4 regions of the Paenibacillus sp. FSL H7-0943 genome follow, and region 1 is predicted to be linked to each of the others. Evidence: riboswitches for the same ligand, from Rfam matches in the RefSeq annotation. Region 1 holds a riboswitch; each other region holds the start of a gene.
What was found. Region 1 has a riboswitch for cyclic di-GMP ahead of NSQ55_RS03255 (transglutaminase-like domain-containing protein). Riboswitches for the same ligand answer to the same signal wherever they lie in the genome.
Positions count from the first base shown of each region.

Region 2: it holds a riboswitch for cyclic di-GMP, as region 1 does, so the genes downstream of both, NSQ55_RS20690 (thiamine pyrophosphate-binding protein) here and NSQ55_RS03255 (transglutaminase-like domain-containing protein) in region 1, are expected to answer to the same signal.
Region 3: it holds a riboswitch for cyclic di-GMP, as region 1 does, so the genes downstream of both, NSQ55_RS04950 (glycosyl hydrolase) here and NSQ55_RS03255 (transglutaminase-like domain-containing protein) in region 1, are expected to answer to the same signal.
Region 4: it holds a riboswitch for cyclic di-GMP, as region 1 does, so the genes downstream of both, NSQ55_RS01945 (anti-repressor SinI family protein) here and NSQ55_RS03255 (transglutaminase-like domain-containing protein) in region 1, are expected to answer to the same signal.

Region 1 covers NZ_CP150148.1:738,825-743,039, reverse strand. The annotation lists rRNA gene NSQ55_RS03260 (16S ribosomal RNA) at 1-654, opposite strand, end outside; gene NSQ55_RS03255 (transglutaminase-like domain-containing protein) at 1,022-1,831, opposite strand; cyclic di-GMP riboswitch class I at 1,845-1,925, opposite strand; cyclic di-GMP riboswitch class I at 2,000-2,082, opposite strand; gene NSQ55_RS03250 (class D sortase) at 2,196-2,861, opposite strand; gene NSQ55_RS03245 (GtrA family protein) at 2,964-3,371, opposite strand; gene NSQ55_RS03240 (glycosyltransferase family 2 protein) at 3,358-4,215, opposite strand, start outside.
Region 2 covers NZ_CP150148.1:4,708,147-4,712,361, reverse strand. The annotation lists gene NSQ55_RS20700 (hypothetical protein) at 1-110, opposite strand, end outside; gene NSQ55_RS20695 (carboxymuconolactone decarboxylase family protein) at 316-684, opposite strand; gene NSQ55_RS20690 (thiamine pyrophosphate-binding protein) at 695-2,335, opposite strand; cyclic di-GMP riboswitch class I at 2,491-2,587, opposite strand; gene NSQ55_RS20685 (HAMP domain-containing methyl-accepting chemotaxis protein) at 2,762-4,012, opposite strand; gene NSQ55_RS20680 (YafY family protein) at 4,134-4,215, opposite strand, start outside.
Region 3 covers NZ_CP150148.1:1,147,850-1,152,064, forward strand. The annotation lists gene NSQ55_RS04945 (sugar phosphate nucleotidyltransferase) at 363-1,736, shown strand; cyclic di-GMP riboswitch class I at 1,873-1,952, shown strand; gene NSQ55_RS04950 (glycosyl hydrolase) at 1,965-3,515, shown strand; gene NSQ55_RS04955 (glycosyl hydrolase) at 3,667-4,215, shown strand, end outside.
Region 4 covers NZ_CP150148.1:436,610-440,824, reverse strand. The annotation lists gene NSQ55_RS01960 (signal peptidase I) at 1-243, shown strand, start outside; gene NSQ55_RS01955 (TasA family protein) at 334-942, shown strand; gene NSQ55_RS01950 (helix-turn-helix domain-containing protein) at 1,112-1,441, shown strand; gene NSQ55_RS01945 (anti-repressor SinI family protein) at 1,548-1,703, opposite strand; cyclic di-GMP riboswitch class I at 1,731-1,815, opposite strand; gene NSQ55_RS01940 (2-oxoglutarate dehydrogenase E1 component) at 2,286-4,215, shown strand, end outside.

The DNA.
Region 1 (4,215 bases):
GTTTCCAGTGCGACCTCAGGTTGAGCCCAAGGTTTAAACACCAGACTTAAATAGCCGCCTGCGCGCGCTTTACGCCCAATAATTCCGGACAACGCTTGCCCCCTACGTATTACCGCGGCTGCTGGCACGTAGTTAGCCGGGGCTTTCTTCTCAGGTACCGTCACTCCGGTAGCAGTTACTCTACCGGACGTTCTTCCCTGGCAACAGAGCTTTACGATCCGAAAACCTTCATCACTCACGCGGCGTTGCTCCGTCAGGCTTTCGCCCATTGCGGAAGATTCCCTACTGCTGCCTCCCGTAGGAGTCTGGGCCGTGTCTCAGTCCCAGTGTGGCCGTTCACCCTCTCAGGTCGGCTACGCATCGTCGCCTTGGTGGGCCGTTACCCCACCAACTAGCTAATGCGCCGCAGGCCCATCCCTCAGTGACAGATTGCTCCGTCTTTCATTCTTCTCTCAGGAGAAAAAAGAAATTATCCGGTATTAGCTACCGTTTCCGGTAGTTATCCCAGTCTGAAGGGCAGGTTGCCTACGTGTTACTCACCCGTCCGCCGCTAAGTTATTTTGAAAGCAAGCTTTCAAAATAACTCCGCTCGACTTGCATGTATTAGGCACGCCGCCAGCGTTCGTCCTGAGCCAGGATCAAACTCTCCAATTAGTATTGAAAAGAGCGATATGCTCATTTTGAAACATCTGACGAGAAAATTAATTCTCTAATTTTGGATTTCACTTACGTGATTTCCTACTCACTCGTTGTTCAGTTTTCAAAGATCAAGTTCTCGTTGGCGCCGTTTAATGTCTCAGCAGCAACTCTTATAATATATCATGTTGTTTTCAGAAATGCAAGCTTTATTTTTCGAAGCTTTTTATCAGCCTCGTCTGTATCGCCTGTACGCTGTCTAACAACGCTTACCTATAATACCCCAACTATTAATAGAAAAGCAACCCCTAATATAAAAATAAACAACTAGCTTAATAATTAAGCTAGTTGTTTATTTAATAGAGTTATGTTTCTAGCGACGAACTTAATAGTATTTTGCCGCAGTATATTTGCTTGAGGCTTTAATTAAATCGGTTTTCTTATCACTCTTTGAAAGTCCTGCATCCACTGTAGTATCAATGGTAACCCACTTCCCATTAAGCAACACTTCGTTCCAGGCATGATATTGCGTAACGTAGCTTGTATTCCCCATTACCAACTTAGCAGGAACATCTACACTCCGCAGCATTGCGGCAAAAAGAGAAGCGTAATCATAGCAAATCCCTTTTTTAGTAGTCAATGTCTTATCGATGCTTGGAATATAATCAGTAGTTACACTATTAGCAAGAGAGTAATCATATTGTACATTCGCAACTACATAGTTATAGATCGCTTTAACTTTCTCTTCGTCTGTTGTTTTGCCTTGTACTAATTGTTTAGCTTTGACAATCGCTTTATCAGAAGAACTCCATTTCACATTCTGTACGGAGCCCAAATATACGGAATTCGAGTCACTCATGGTTACGTCTACTACTTCGGAATATAACGCTTTGTATTTATTGCCGGTTGTATTCACCAGAACAGAAACCTTATAAGTCCCATTTCCTTGTTGCAAAGGGAAGTCCTCAGCTTGTCCAGAAGCATACAAGTTATATGTATAGCTGCTGTTATCTTTGGTGATCATGAGTTTGATTCTTTTATCTTTCGGAATATCATAGTTAATACCAATAACACCTTGAGCCACTTTGGATGTAATCAACCAGCTGGCATCTGCACTTGCAGCTTGAGCTGTACTTACCGGAACTGAAGTCATTAGGACGAACAACGCCACCAGCATAAAATAAATCTTTTTCACGGATAAAACTCCTTTCGGTAGCTGGCTGCCATCCTTTCGGGAAGGCCCTTTAGCTTTGCGTCCCTACCTTTCGATAGGTTTGCCGTTATCGTATAAGCTCTATCTGTTCTAGCTTTACTAGATATAATTGATAGAATCCATTTGAAACAAACAAAAAAAGCCTCTTCATTCGGTAGCTGGCTGCCATCCTTTCGGGAAAAGGCCCTTTAGCTTTGCGTCCCTACCTTTCGGAAGGTTTGCCGTTATCGTGTTTAGCTTTCATAGTATAATACTATCATATTTATAGTTGTGAACAAGACCTAATTTACTAGATTACCCATTATTTTATAAATATCTCCCGGTATTTGTGTTTTCTTGTCATTCACTATTCTCCTTTTGTTAATTTGGCATGAACAATCAGCCGATGCGTTGGATTCACTAACGGATCACATGTAATCAGAGTAAGAATCTTATCCTTGTCATTCCCGTCAAGAACGGAGACATCACTCGGATCTACAACAGAAATATCGTATACCTCATAGTTAAACACCTGATCACTAGTCTTTACCGTGATAACATCCCCCACAACAACCTCATTCAATCTGTTAAACAAACGACCCGTAGTTCGAGCCCGATGCGCCGCGATTGCAGCATTCCCGATCTCTCCAAGGGGTGCCGTTTCTTTCATATGGGCTGCAGCATGTTTCATATTAGCTTTTGTAGCCCCTTCTAATACAGGCAGCTTCAAATCAATCTTATCGATTTCAATTAGTGCGATTACTTTGCCACCGACTTCAATCTCCGGTTCAGGCTTTTCTGTCTCTTGGGGTTGGGGCTGTGCCTGGGCATCCAGAACCGATTCCTCTGCTAACAGCTGAGTAACTTCAGCATACCTGCTCCTCAGATCTGACTGGGGAGTACTATCGGCAGTGCTTAGTTCAGCCGTTTCTAATAACTTCTCCTGCTGCCTGTCGTTGTACCATTCGTTAGCTGTCGGATATAACATGATAAGTATCCCAGCCAGTATGAGTAAATAGGAGAATTTACGCAATGTTATTCACCTCCGTATATTGTTTCTATGGTTATATACAAATCAAGCAGAAACAGCTACTTGCCTTTAAGCATAGCAACTCCTTCTGCCTGAAATTAATGTTTAAAATACCCATTTACGACTTCCAAAGAAATTGATGATCACCGTGATAAAGGTAACCAGCACCTTGGAGATCAAGACTTGAATACCTAGTTTGTCTGTCAACAGATGCATTAGCAGCAGTGATATTCCGAGCACTACCAGATTCAGCACGATAAACTTGACCAGCTGCACGCGGTCGAAGCCTTCTTTATTCCCCCGGTTGCGATCACGAAAGGTTACTTTTTTATTCAAAATAAAGCTATTCGCCGTGCCTGCACTATAGGAGATCACCTGCGCCAATGCGTATACCATCCCTAGTGAATTCAACAATGTAAAAATCACAAAATCAATAAGCGTATTGAGCAAACCTACGGCATTAAATTTGAGGAACTGTATGAATGCAGCGCGCAAGTTCTTATCTGACATCATTGTGGTCCTTCCGGCGGTCCAGTTGTTCTTCGTTCTGGTAGCCTTTAGTCTCACTAACAATATATAGCGGTCTATCTTTAGACTCGTCATAAATCCGTCCGATATACTCCCCAATCACACCCAACAGCATCAGAACGATACCGTTAAAGAGCAGATTAACGCCTACAATGGAAGCCCAGCCCGGAACCGTCCAGGAGGTAAAAAATATCTTTTGAAACAAGACGAAAAATAAATAGAGAAAGCTAGAGAATGAAAGGAAGAATCCAATATACGTAGCAATCTTAAGCGGCTTATGTGAAAAAGAGGTGATGCCATCTAACGCAAAACGAATCATTTTCTTCAGCGGATATTTGGTTTCTCCGGCAAAACGTTCTTCCCGTTCATATTCCACCATAGTCTGCTTGAAGCCAACCCAGCTCACCAAACCTCTGACATAGCGGTTCTTTTCTTTAAGTCCCCGCAGGACATCACATACCTTACGGTCAATAAGACGGAAATCGCCTGTATCCGTAGGAATATCCACACTTGTCATACTGCTGAGCAGGCGGTAAAAAAGCTTCGCGGTGACCTTTTTGAACATCGTTTCTCCGTGGCGCTTCAGGCGTTTCGCATATACAACGTCGTAGCCCTCTTTCCACTTCTCGATCATTTGCAAAATGACCTCCGGAGGATCCTGAAGATCAGCGTCAATAACAACAACCGCTTGACCTTCGGCATAGTCCATGCCAGCTGTAATCGCTACCTGATGTCCGAAATTACGCGAGAAGTCAATCAGCTTGACATGCTCGTCTCGTTCACAGATCTCCCGAATCATCTGGGCGGAACGATCACGACTGCCGTCATT
Region 2 (4,215 bases), 2.9 Mb from region 1:
TGTTGATAAGCTTGAATAGATTTTAGACCATCTTCTTCAGAAAATGTTCCATCCAACTCAATGTTAATAACCTTGTTTGTAGTGTCTGTCTTCAAAACGAAACTTCCCATGCCTAAATCTCTCCCATAGATTGAATTTGTCCAAAACAGTTCGACTGCAATATCCAGCCATGTATATCCATTTAGCTGTTTTATAAAAGTCAAAATTCGACACTATACAGCAAGTAATGGGATATTCCGACTCTATTATAGGCATATTTTTCAAGTGTATGCAATAATAAAGTCGAATTTTGTATATTGTTGTCGAACTGTTGGGTTATTGGATTTCTTCTATGGTTGCAAGCAGGATATTAAAAGCTGTGATGATTCTAGGTGCCCCTATAACGGGTACTAAGTGTAATAGAATACCTTTAAGCTGTTCTACGGTGACTCCAACACGAAGGGCCATGACATAATGAACGCCCAACTGTTCGAATTGACCCATTGAAATTAAAGATGAAATGACTGCGATTTCCTTCCAGTCAGGGGCTATAGTATTACGTTGAAAAATATCGCCATAGGCATTCCCCATAATAAATTCAGCCAAGTCAGGGAAGTGGTCTTTAATTGGAGCTAGTGCTTTTGCGCCATAGTCTCCTGATAGATTCGTGAAGTGGTTGAGACCACTGTTGATATTTTCCTTCATGGTTAGCCTCCTAGTTTAGGTTCAAAGTACGGTGTGCAGTCGGAGGGACTTCATCACGGTCTGTTAGTAGTTCAATAACGGCAACATGGTTTAGAGCTACCGCATCTTTAATTGCAGCTGTGAATTCATCCGCAGTCTCACATTTGTAGCCTTTAGCACCTAGAGATTCAGCGAATTTCACGGCGTCCATTGGTACTTCATATAGAGTTCCATCGATACGACCTGTGGTTTTCTCCATACCCTTAAGAGCCATATCTAGTTGCTTATTATTGACCACGATAAAGATAACAGGGATATCTTTGCAGACAGCGGTGTTAATCTCAGCGCCGAGCATCATGAAACAACCATCACCTGTAATGCAGAGGACAGTTTCTTCAGGAGCTGCAACTTTTGCACCAATAGCCATGCCGATCGAATTACCCATGCAAGCAAAATACGCATCAAAAACAAAGCTGCCCGGTTTCTTAACCTTGTACCATTTTGCAGCGTGGAATCCATGACTTCCATCATCAACGAAAATTGAATTATTATAAGGGATCAAATCACTTAAAGTGCTCATTACGGAAGCAAGGGAAAGATTCTTGAGGGTTGGAAGCTCTTCTGAATAATCCGCATCGGCCAAAGCCTCACGTTTGGTGATTGTGCTTGGGTCAATATGATTTAGGCAGTGCACCAAATTATCGCGCAGGTCCCCAGTGACCGGTATCGTTTTGGACAATAGTATTTTTCCGACAAAGGTTGGATCAATATCAAATTGAATTAAAGTTGCTGGATGATTCTCCCGTTTAAGATTACAGATGGTCATATCACTTAAACGTGATCCAAGCACTATAAATAAATCGCTTTTATTCAATAAATCGTCCCCGTGGGTCGAACCGCCAACGCCAATAGGACCATGATAGAGTGGGTGATCCCAGACTATAGCCCCTTTTCCACCAGGAGATGTTACTACAGGAATATTAAAAGTTTCTGCGAGTTGAGCAAGCTCTTTATGTGCTCCGGAGCGGTTAATTCCTTTACCCGCAATAATCAAAGGATTCTTAGCAGCTTGAATAGCTTCGATGACTCTATCGATATTAGCTTGACTAATTAGAGACTCTCTTTCTGGGATTACTATATTGCATTCTTCCAATACTTCAGTTTGTACATCAAAAGGAATACAAAGATGAACAGGACCCCGTTTGGTCAGGGCCACAGAAATCGCATGATTAAAAATAGTACCAAAGTGATCCCCACGTTCAACCAATTTACTGAACAAGGTGGCAGGTCTGAACATATCAGCTAAATCAGCCAGAAAAGAGGTGGAGTCCTGACATTGAGGAATTCCAAGCTCTGTAATGGATTGGTGGCCGGTAATAAATAGGACAGGTAGGTTGTTAGCTTTCGCATGTGCTGCTGCTGTAAGCAGGTTAGTTCCCCCAGGACCCGAAGTACCAAATGCTACGCCTAGGTTACCCGTTTTCAGCGCATACCCTGCTGCTTCGAATCCGGAGCTTGCTTCATGTCTGCCGGGAATAAATTCAATACCGTAATCCACCATCTTTAGAACAATTGGACAAATGGATTTGCCAATGATCCCAAAAGAATGGGTGACTCCAAGGTTACGTAGTGCTTCCGCCATGTAATCTGCGACTGTCTTCAAAAGAAACACCTCACAAGTTTTTTGATATATATTAGTTATTAATCTACCGAATAGATACGATAGATCAATATACTCAAAAAGTAAAAACCTGTGCTCTATAGTAAGCACAGGTTGGTGGCATAAGGCACCGCTAAGACTGAACAATAGTTCAGCCGTCCTGGTTCCTCTGCAACCTGGCAATCATGGCCTCAAAAGAAAAAATGAGGCTGTAGATCCATGGTTTTGCGTCATCCTCTTTCGAGGATTTTGCCAATATTAATTTATAGTTGATAAGAATAATTTTCCTTTACAATATATTCCTCATTAATTTTTGTCAACATAATCCGCTAAAAAAACTCGAAATTTGACGAAAGTCTTGTCCAAGAGATGAAGTTTTACCTCGCGAAAAAAACTGCCACCTAAGACTCAGCTTAGGTGGCAGTTGATAGTTTTGAACTAGAATTTAAAGATATGAATGGTTTTTTGCAGATTAAATACGGCCTGGGTCATTTTTTCCGTTTCTTCTGCAACAGACTGCAGGGCATTAATCTGTTCATTCATAGCCGCCGATACCTCTTCCGTGCCAGCAGCAGTTTCTTCGGTGATTGCTGAGATATTCTCAATTGCACTGGAAATTTTCAAGGCACTTTCTAGCATAAGATCGCTCTCCGCAGAGAATGAAGAGATTTGCTCGGTAATGTACTGCACGCTTTGTACAATTTGTGCGAAAATATGGGCAGATTGAGTGATCATTTCATTCTGAACCTGCACAACCTCTTCATTGATGGCGATATTATCGATGGCTTGTTTAATATCTGACTCAATGCTGCGGACCAAGCCGAATACTTCTTTTGTGGATGCCGTAGATTCCTCAGCAAGCTTGCGAACCTCTTGAGCTACAACGGCAAAACCCCGACCATGCTCTCCGGCACGAGCAGCTTCGATGGAGGCATTCAGTGACAGCAGGTTGGTCTGCTCAGCGATCTCTGTGATGGTCTTGGTGATCATCGTAATCCCGCGGGCATTTTGTGAGAGAGCTTCAATAGTATCAGCCACTTTTTGTGTAGCCTCTATGTTTTTACGCATGCCTTCAGCCTGTGTATCTACGGATTGGCGCCCTTGCTCAACAAGTTCTAAGGTATGTATTGAACGTCTGTTCATTTCTTTGGTGGAGTTCGTATAATTGGATACTTTAGTTTCAATGTCTTTAATGGATTCTGTCATATCAGCGATATCCGTAGATATTTCATTTGCACCAAGAGCGAGCTCAGTAGAAGAAGAGGCTACTTGTGCCATGACAATTTTCAGGTTCTGGTTCTTATCTTCGATTCCGCGGCTTGCATCCATAACTTGACGGGTGATCTGCGATGCATCGGTCAAAATCTTCTTGAGCTTATCAATCATTGTGTTAAAGGAGCGGCTTACGTCACCCATTGAACCATTTTCGTCCGCTCTGCTAGTGAAATCACCCTTCGAAATACTGTGAGATACATTAGCAATATCATCAAAAGATGATGTAAGCGTTCTCTCCACGAAGCGAGCAACAGGTAAAGTCAGACCTGCAAGAACAACTACTAGTATAATTCCTACGAGAAATTGACCTAGAATCATTAACGTAACTAAGACAGGAATAGCAAACAGTGCGGCAACGAGGTAACATCCGGCAACAATTCTTTGTTTTAACGGAAGTTTGTGCATCCAGCTCATTGGTAAAATGTCCCCCTTATTAAATTTTATGTAATGGTGTTATTATAGGGGATTTATAGGTCATTGGTCTATAGAGAAGTGTCATAAATCTTCTTTAAGTAGTAGATATTTAGAATTCATGTCAAAATTCCTCATATATTGTGGAAATTGTTTTAATAGCAGACTTTACCATCCCTACTAGTTCGATAGGAGCTAAAACAATA
Region 3 (4,215 bases), 410 kb from region 1:
GAAAAACGTGCTTGCTTCCGGCTGGTACAGCCCGGTACGCACGGATCAAGTATTAAGAAAAAGTTGGTTAGGTGAAGAACGGAAAGGGAATTTGGAACTGTAGAAACGGAGTGTTCGCCCGAAAGATTTCCGTAGGAAAGCTAGCTTCGAAAGCATATGCTATCCTCGGATTTCTACCGCGAGAAGCGGTTCAATCAGGAAATCTGAGGATAACAGCGATCGGAAGTCCAAAATCCCTTGGAGTGGTTTCTACCTAACAAATTTTTTTAGTGCATCCGCTCGAAATAAGGCTAAGTGGAAGCTGACGTTTTGATAACAATTCAAATATGCTCGATTTCCATAATTCAAGGAGGGTTCATTCTATGAAAATGGTACTTCTATCAGGCGGTTCAGGTAAACGGTTATGGCCGTTGTCCAACGACTCACGTTCAAAGCAATTTCTAAAGGTACTTGAAAGCCCTCAAGGTGAACCAGAATCCATGGTACAACGTGTCTGGAGACAGCTGGAGGAAGCAGGGATGGCAGAATCATCTTATCTGGCCACCGGCCGTGGCCAAGTAGAAATGATACAAAGCCAGCTGGGAAGTCATGTGCCGATTATCGTTGAACCGGAGCGTCGGGATACTTTTCCGGCTATCGCCTTAACAGCTACCTATCTTTATTCAGTGGCAGGTGTTTCTCCAGCGGAGACGGTAGCAATATTGCCTGTTGACCCTTATGTAGAAGCATCCTTTTTCGATACCATAGCTATGCTTGAGGAGACCATGCTGGAAAGTGGAGCAAATCTGGCTCTAATGGGTGTTGTTCCTGAACATGCCTCAGAGAAATACGGATATATTATTCCTACTACCGAAGAGGCGGGGGAAAATGGTTTTATGAAGGTGAGTCACTTTCAAGAGAAACCAGACCGCATACAAGCAGAACAGCTCATCGAGCAAAATGCCTTGTGGAATTGCGGCGTGTTTGCCTTCCGCTTAGGGTACTTGTTAGATATTTTGCAGCGTAAAGGGTTGCCTTTAGGATATGAAGAATTGCAGAAGCAGTATAAGCTATTGTCTTCCATCAGCTTTGATTATGAAGTGGTGGAGAAAGAAGAACATATTGTGGTGCAGCCGTATGATGGATTCTGGAAGGATCTTGGAACGTGGAATACGCTGACAGAGGAAATGAGCAGCAAGCATGTAGGAAAAGGTTTTGTGACGGCGGATTCTGAGGGGACTTGCTTGATTAATGAGCTGGACATTCCGATTACGGTAATTGGTGCGAAGGATCTGATCATTGCGGCTAGCCCGGATGGGATTCTAGTTACCCATAAAGCTGAGAGCCCACGGATTAAAGAAGTGCTGAAGACCTTTGAACAAAGACCGATGTACGAGGAACGCCGTTGGGGTCATTACAAAGTTATTGATTATGTGAAATATGATGAAGGCAATGAAGTGCTGACCAAACGGATTTTTATATCCGAGGGGAATAATATCAGCTATCAATTACATCGCAAGCGTAGTGAAATTTGGACAATCGTCAGCGGCGAAGCAAGTATTGTGCTGAATGAGAAAAAACATAATGTGAAGGCTGGGGACGTGGTACGTATACCGGAAGGAACGAAGCACGCGATCCTTGCTTTGACGGATGTTGAGTTTATAGAGGTACAGACGGGGTCTGAATTAGTAGAAGAAGATAACATACGTATTACTTTAGACTGGAATGATATAGAACTACAACAATTCATTTCATAGGTCTAACCTATCTATTTAACCAATTCAAAATTTCTTGAAACAGGTAAATTGACTCAATTATCAAAAAAAGTCATAAAAACACTAAATATATCATTAATTGTCGTCGATACTTACGGTAAGAGAGATTATTTCTCTTAAATTGAAAAGGCAAACCTATCGAAAGGTAGGGACGCAAAGCTATAGGGCCTTCGAAAGAGTGGCAGCCTGGCTACCGAAAGGGAGATTATTTTGAAAGCTTACCGTACGTATCGATTGTTTGGTGCATTTCTGTCACTCGTCCTGTTTCTGACTGCATTTCCGCTTGCTGTTGGAATTTCGCCGTCTGTTGTCATAGCTGCTTCAAATTCTGGAACGCCAGTTACCCCAGGTGCCTCACCTGAAGCCGTAAAGCTGCTTAACTATTTTTACTCGATCTCAGGAAAAGGTATTATTGCCGGTCAACATGACTATTTAGAAAGTCCAGATGAAATTAACAATATGCTGAAGGGAACCAGCGGACAATATGCGGCTCTTCACGGTTATGAAATGGGTGCGATCAGTGGTCAGTCCGAAGCAACGATGGCTTGGCAACGTCAAAATGTGGTGAACAGCGCCATCAACTGGAATAAAGCGGGCGGGATCGTAGCTATGACTTTTCATGCTAACCTGCCGGGCACCTCTTATGACTGGGATAATGTGAAAAAAACACTTAGCCAGAGTGAGTTCGATAGTTACGTTACACCGGGTACCAAGCAATATAACAATCTGATCGCTGAGCTTGATAAGGTGGCCGTCTCTTTAAAAAGCTTGCGCGATGCCAATGTTCCGGTGCTTTGGAGACCCTATCATGAAATGAACGGGAACTGGTTCTGGTGGGGGAAGAAAAATAACTTTTCTAAACTATGGAATATTATGTATGACCGTTTTGTTAACGTTCATAAATTAAATAATTTGTTATGGGTGTGGAGTCCGAATGCTCCCAATGTTTGGTCAGATCCTTATGCGCTAACTTATCCAGGTGCTGATAAAGTAGATATTCTGGCAGCAGATATATACGAAAATGATTACCAGCAAAAATACTATGACAGCTTATTGAGTCTAGCCGCAGGCAAACCGATTGCGATCGGGGAAAATGGTGAAATGCCTAATCTGGAGAAGCTTCAGCAATCGCAAAGTAAATGGACGTATATGATGAGCTGGGGAAAAATGCTTTACGAGAATAACAGTGCAGACACAATCAAAACATTTATGAATAGCAACTATACCCTGACCAGAGATAAATTAAATACTGGTCTGTCACCGACACCTAGCGCCGCACCAGCGCCGGCACCTTCTGAAGAAGAGGGGGAGGCAGCAATTCCTCTCGCGAAGGGGCTTGCAGGAGAGTATTACAACAACATGCAATTGTCGGGAGCAGCAGCTCTTAACAGAACTGATGCAATAATCGATTTCAATTGGCGGCAAGGCTCGCCGGATGCCGCCCTCGGGATTGATCGGTTCTCCATACGTTGGAGCGGTAAAATTAAGTCATTATATAATGAGCAATATACATTTTACACTACCTCAGATGATGGTATCCGTGTCTGGGTGAATGGGGAATCCGTGATTGATAGTTGGACTAAGCAAAGTGGTACTGAGCGTAAGGGCATTATAACGCTGAAGGCTGGCCAGCTATATGATATCAAGGTGGAGTATTACGAGAATGAAGGCGATGCGAGAGTCCGCTTGATGTGGGAAAGTGCTAGTCAAGCTAAAGAGACAGTTCCAGCAAGTGCACTTTTTCTTCCGGATGTCTCCTGATTGATGAAAATTAAAGGTCGATCCTTAGTGGCTCTGCGTTATTGCAGAGCTACTAAGCTATAGTCCTCATTAGGTCAGAAGACGATTGTCCGATAACAGGTATGTTTTTAACACCTGTGGAGGCAGTACAGCTACCGAAAGGAGGATTTATTTGCGTAAATATTATAAGAAAAACAGATTGTTGTTTACTATGTTACCGGTGTTTATTATTTTTTCCTTGCTGCCTTGGGGAGAGGTTAAAAGTCTTCCGAAGGCTATGAGTGTTTCTTCCTCTCTACCTCCGGCTATACCAAGCAATCCTTCGGCTTCTGAAGAAGCCAAGCAACTGCTGAGTAATTTGGTGAATCTACGTGGCAAAGGGATCTTGTCCGGCCAGCATGATTATCTAGAAAGTCCAGATGAACTGGTTCATAAGCTGAAGAATACTTCGGGACAAAATGCCGTTCTACATGGTTATGAATTAGGGGCGATTAATAATCAATCCGAAGGGACGATCGCAGAACAGCGGCAAGCTGTTATAGACAGTGCAATTGAATGGCATCAAGAGGGTGGCATTGTAGCCATGACCTTCCATCAGAGCTTACCGGGAACCTCACCAGAATGGTCCAATGTAAACAGAAGTCTCAGTCAAGAGAAATTTAATGCTTATGTTACACCTGGGACAGCTCAGTATAAGAGGCTAATTTCAGATCTAGACGAG
Region 4 (4,215 bases), 300 kb from region 1:
GACATGAACCCTACCAGTTCTGTGAATGTTGTAGCTCAGTATACCGGGGTCACTGTACCCTATGTCGGTTACGCTATGAATTTCGCGGTTTCCAAAGCTGGAAGTGTAGTCCTCATGATCGTGCCTGGCTTGATGCTTCTGCTCTATGCTCTGTATACCTCTTGGAAGGCTGTAGCTGCATTAGAAAAGAAAAATGCTGCCCTACTGCCAGCCTCACCGCCCCCAACAGAAACACAGCCCTAAGTTGATTGTCCACTTCCGCTTACGAACCGGAAGATACAATATATAAATTTTATAAAAAATTCAAACACAAATTTGAGGAGGAATTTTATTATGGGTATCAAGAAAACATTGGGTCTTGGCGTAGCATCTGCAGCACTGGGTTTATCATTAATCGGCGGAGGAACCTTCGCATACTTTAGCGACACTGCGCAAAGCACAGCTACATTCGCAGCGGGCACGCTCGATCTGAACTCCGACCCTTCTGTCATCGTTAATATTCCTAACCTGAAACCAGGTGATACTGTAACTAAATCCTTCAAATTGAAAAACGATGGTTCGCTCGATATCGGATCTATTATTCTGAATACATCGACTCAAATCACGGATGCTAAAGGAGATAACTACCTGGATTTAGCCGAGTTCATTAAAGTTAAATTCCTTAGAAATAATGATAAAGGAGTACCTATCGTCTCTCCTGAAAATGTAGTTTATGAGACTACACTTGCTGCTTTAAAAAGTCAGCATCCGGATCTCGTAAAAAATACAGGTTGGGATCAACTCTTTACCGAAGCATCCGGTATTAAAGCCGGTACCAACGACAGCTTCTCCGTCCAATTCGAATTTGTGGAAAATAACCAAGATCAAAATATTTTCCAAGGCGATAGCTTAACACTGACTTGGGATTTCGTAGCTAAACAAGGTGCGAAAAAAGACTACTAAGATCAATAAAGTAATTTAATAAAATACTCGAAGAGCAGCAGATCCTGAATCCGGTCACGGATAAGCAGATTGCTGCTCTTCTCTTTACAATAAACTTTGTCCGATTTATTGATATTTGCTATACTAATAACAAAAATTACGGAGGGGCGTCAGCATAGTGCCACAGAATATGGGCCAACGTATCCAGCAGCTCCGCCTAGACAAGGGTTTCTCCCTATCTGAGCTTGCGGACAGAGCAGATGTGGCTAAGTCGTATCTTAGCAACGTGGAGAGAAACATCCAATCCAATCCATCCATCCAGTTTATCGAAAAAATCGCTGACGCGCTTCAGGTATCCATTCATGCCCTACTCTATGGAGAACCCAATAATGCAGAGGAATCACATTTAGATTCGGAATGGTTCCGATTGGTGCAGGAAGCTATGGACTCAGGCATTAGCAAACGCGAATTCAAAGAATTTCTGGACTATCAGAAATGGAAGCTCGATCAAAAGGATTAATACTTCCTACTAATCTGGTAAGATCCTCTCTTCTACTAATCATATCGAAAAAGGACACAGCGAAGAACCGCTGTGCCCTTTTTCGATATGTAACCCCTCTAATGTATTACTGCACGATCTGCACAGTTTTCTCATGAAAGAACTGGCGGATTTCATCTGCCTTAATGCCAGCCTTCTTAGCTGCTAATAATAAATGTACCCACTCTTGATCCAGATCAATAAACTGCTGTTCTCTGTTGCTACCCTGGTTGGACTTTTCCAAAAAATCTCCCCCTAAGATTTTACGTCCCCAGGCAATCCGGCTGTCATAGTATCTCTACCTTAGACCCGCGACTTTGTGCCCCTGCCTTTCGGCAAGTTTACCTTTTACTGGACCCTTTTCACGAAAGGATCTGCTTAAAAAACTATAAAATTACTATCTGCAATAACATTATACAAAAAGAAAGCGGAAAAGTGTGTCGATTCCTGGTTACTTTCTATTTTAAAAACGAAAAATAAAAGATTTTTTTTCAAAGATCTTGTCCGATTATCACGATACTCGTCCGTTACATAAAATAAATTGTACTAGCAAAATAAATATTTACTGACCTAATAGTTAAAAATAAGGATAATAGAATCATTTTAATAGGCCTTTAGAATGGGTAATGAGAAGAAACACCCTTCTTTTCATTAGAACAAGCTAACCCATACCATTTTGCGAACGTATTGGACGAAAGAATGAATTGATTACAGTGGCCGAAAGTAGCACAATAAGATGAGAAATGAAACCGCAATCATCACAGCTCCAGTAAGCGTTGACACAAAATGTCACGTATGGAGTTCATCCGTTAAGGAGGATGTATTCATGGCAGCCAAAGAGCCCTATAACGAATCCATTTGGAGTAAGTATTACGGACCCAATTTAGGCTACATTCAAGAAAGATATGAACAGTTTGTGAAAGATCCCTCCACCGTAGAAAATAATTATCGCGAGCTTTTTACAAATTCGGGACCTCCTCCCCTAACTCCGGATAGCGAACCGGCTCCTCAGCCGCGCATCTCGGGAGACACCGAATGGCTTAGAAAAGCAGTAAGAGCTTCCAAGCTAATCGCCAATATTCGTATATATGGCCATATGGCCGCTGAAATTGATCCGCTGGTACGCGATCAGAATCCCATGGCAAAATATCTTGAGCTTGAAACCTATGGGCTGACCCGCGAAGACCTGATCGCACTGCCTGCCACGCTTATATGGGAAAATGCGCCGAATGATGTGCATACCGGATGGGATGCCGTGCAACGTATGCGTCAGGCATACACCAAGACTATCGCCTATGAATTCGGGCATGTGCATGAAGAAAAAGAACTGCAATGGCTAAATAGACAGGCAGAATCCACCAGCTCACCAGCACCCCTAAATAATACAGAACGCAAAGAGCTCCTGAACCGCCTGATTCAGGTAGAGCAATTTGAAACCTTCCTCCACAAGACTTTTGTAGGTCAGAAGCGTTTCAGTCTTGAAGGCAATGATGCTCTTGTGCCGATGTTAGATGAAATCGTACGTGCTGCTGCACATGACGGTGCGGAGCATATTTTGATGGGCATGGCGCATCGCGGCCGCCTCAACGTTCTTGCACATATTTTGGGCAAACCTTATGATATCATATTTTCAGAGTTTCATCATTCTCCGAACAAGGAGCTTTTCCCTTCCGAAGGCTCCACAGGCATTAACTATGGTTGGACAGGTGATGTGAAATACCATCTCGGTGCAGACCGTGCTGTCCGTGAAGGAGAAACGGTACGCACAAGAATAACACTAGCGAATAACCCAAGTCACTTGGAATTCGTCAATCCTGTCGTGGAAGGTTTCACTCGTGCCGCACAAGAAGATCGGAGCACTGCAGGACTGCCGAAGATTGATACCAGTAAAGCTATGGCGGTGCTGATGCATGGCGATGCTGCTTTTCCAGGTGAAGGCATTGTTGCAGAAACGCTTAATATCGGCAAACTTCAAGGTTATCAAAATGGTGGGACGATCCATATCATTGTTAATAACCGAATTGGTTTTACGACTGAAAGTGAAGATTCCCGTTCTACGCATTATGCGAGTGACATCGCCAAAGGGTATGAAATCCCAATAGTCCATGTCAACGCTGATGACCCAGAGGCCTGCGTAGCAGCTGTACGTTTAGCTAGCGCATACCGCCATCAATTCAAAAAAGATTTCGTAATTGATCTCATCGGCTACCGCCGTCATGGTCACAACGAAATGGATGATCCTGAAACCACACAACCTATTGTCTACGGCAAGGTTCGCAATCATCCAACCGTCTACAAGGTTTATGCAGAGAGACTGAAAAACGAAAAGGTTCTTACCGCCGAAGACGTACAAAAGATGAATGCTGAGGCAGAAAGCGTATTGCAGCGTGCGTACGATACTATGAAGGAAGGCAATCATAAGAAAAAAGAACCCAAAGCCTTCATTCCTCTACAAACGGACCGCGCAGCGGCAAACACTACAGCGGTATCCATCTCCAGCCTGCAGGAGATCAATCGTGAACTGTTGACGGTTCCTGCTGGATTCCAGGTTTATCCGAAGCTGGAGCGCATTTTACAACGTCGTAAAGATGCACTGAATGAGGGTGAAAAGGTCGACTGGGCACTAGCTGAAACATTAGCCTTCGCTACCATTCTGAAAAATGGAACGCCCATCCGACTGAGCGGTCAAGATGCCCAGCGCGGAACCTTCGCACATCGCCATCTGGTGCTGCACGACAGTAAAACAGGAGATTTAT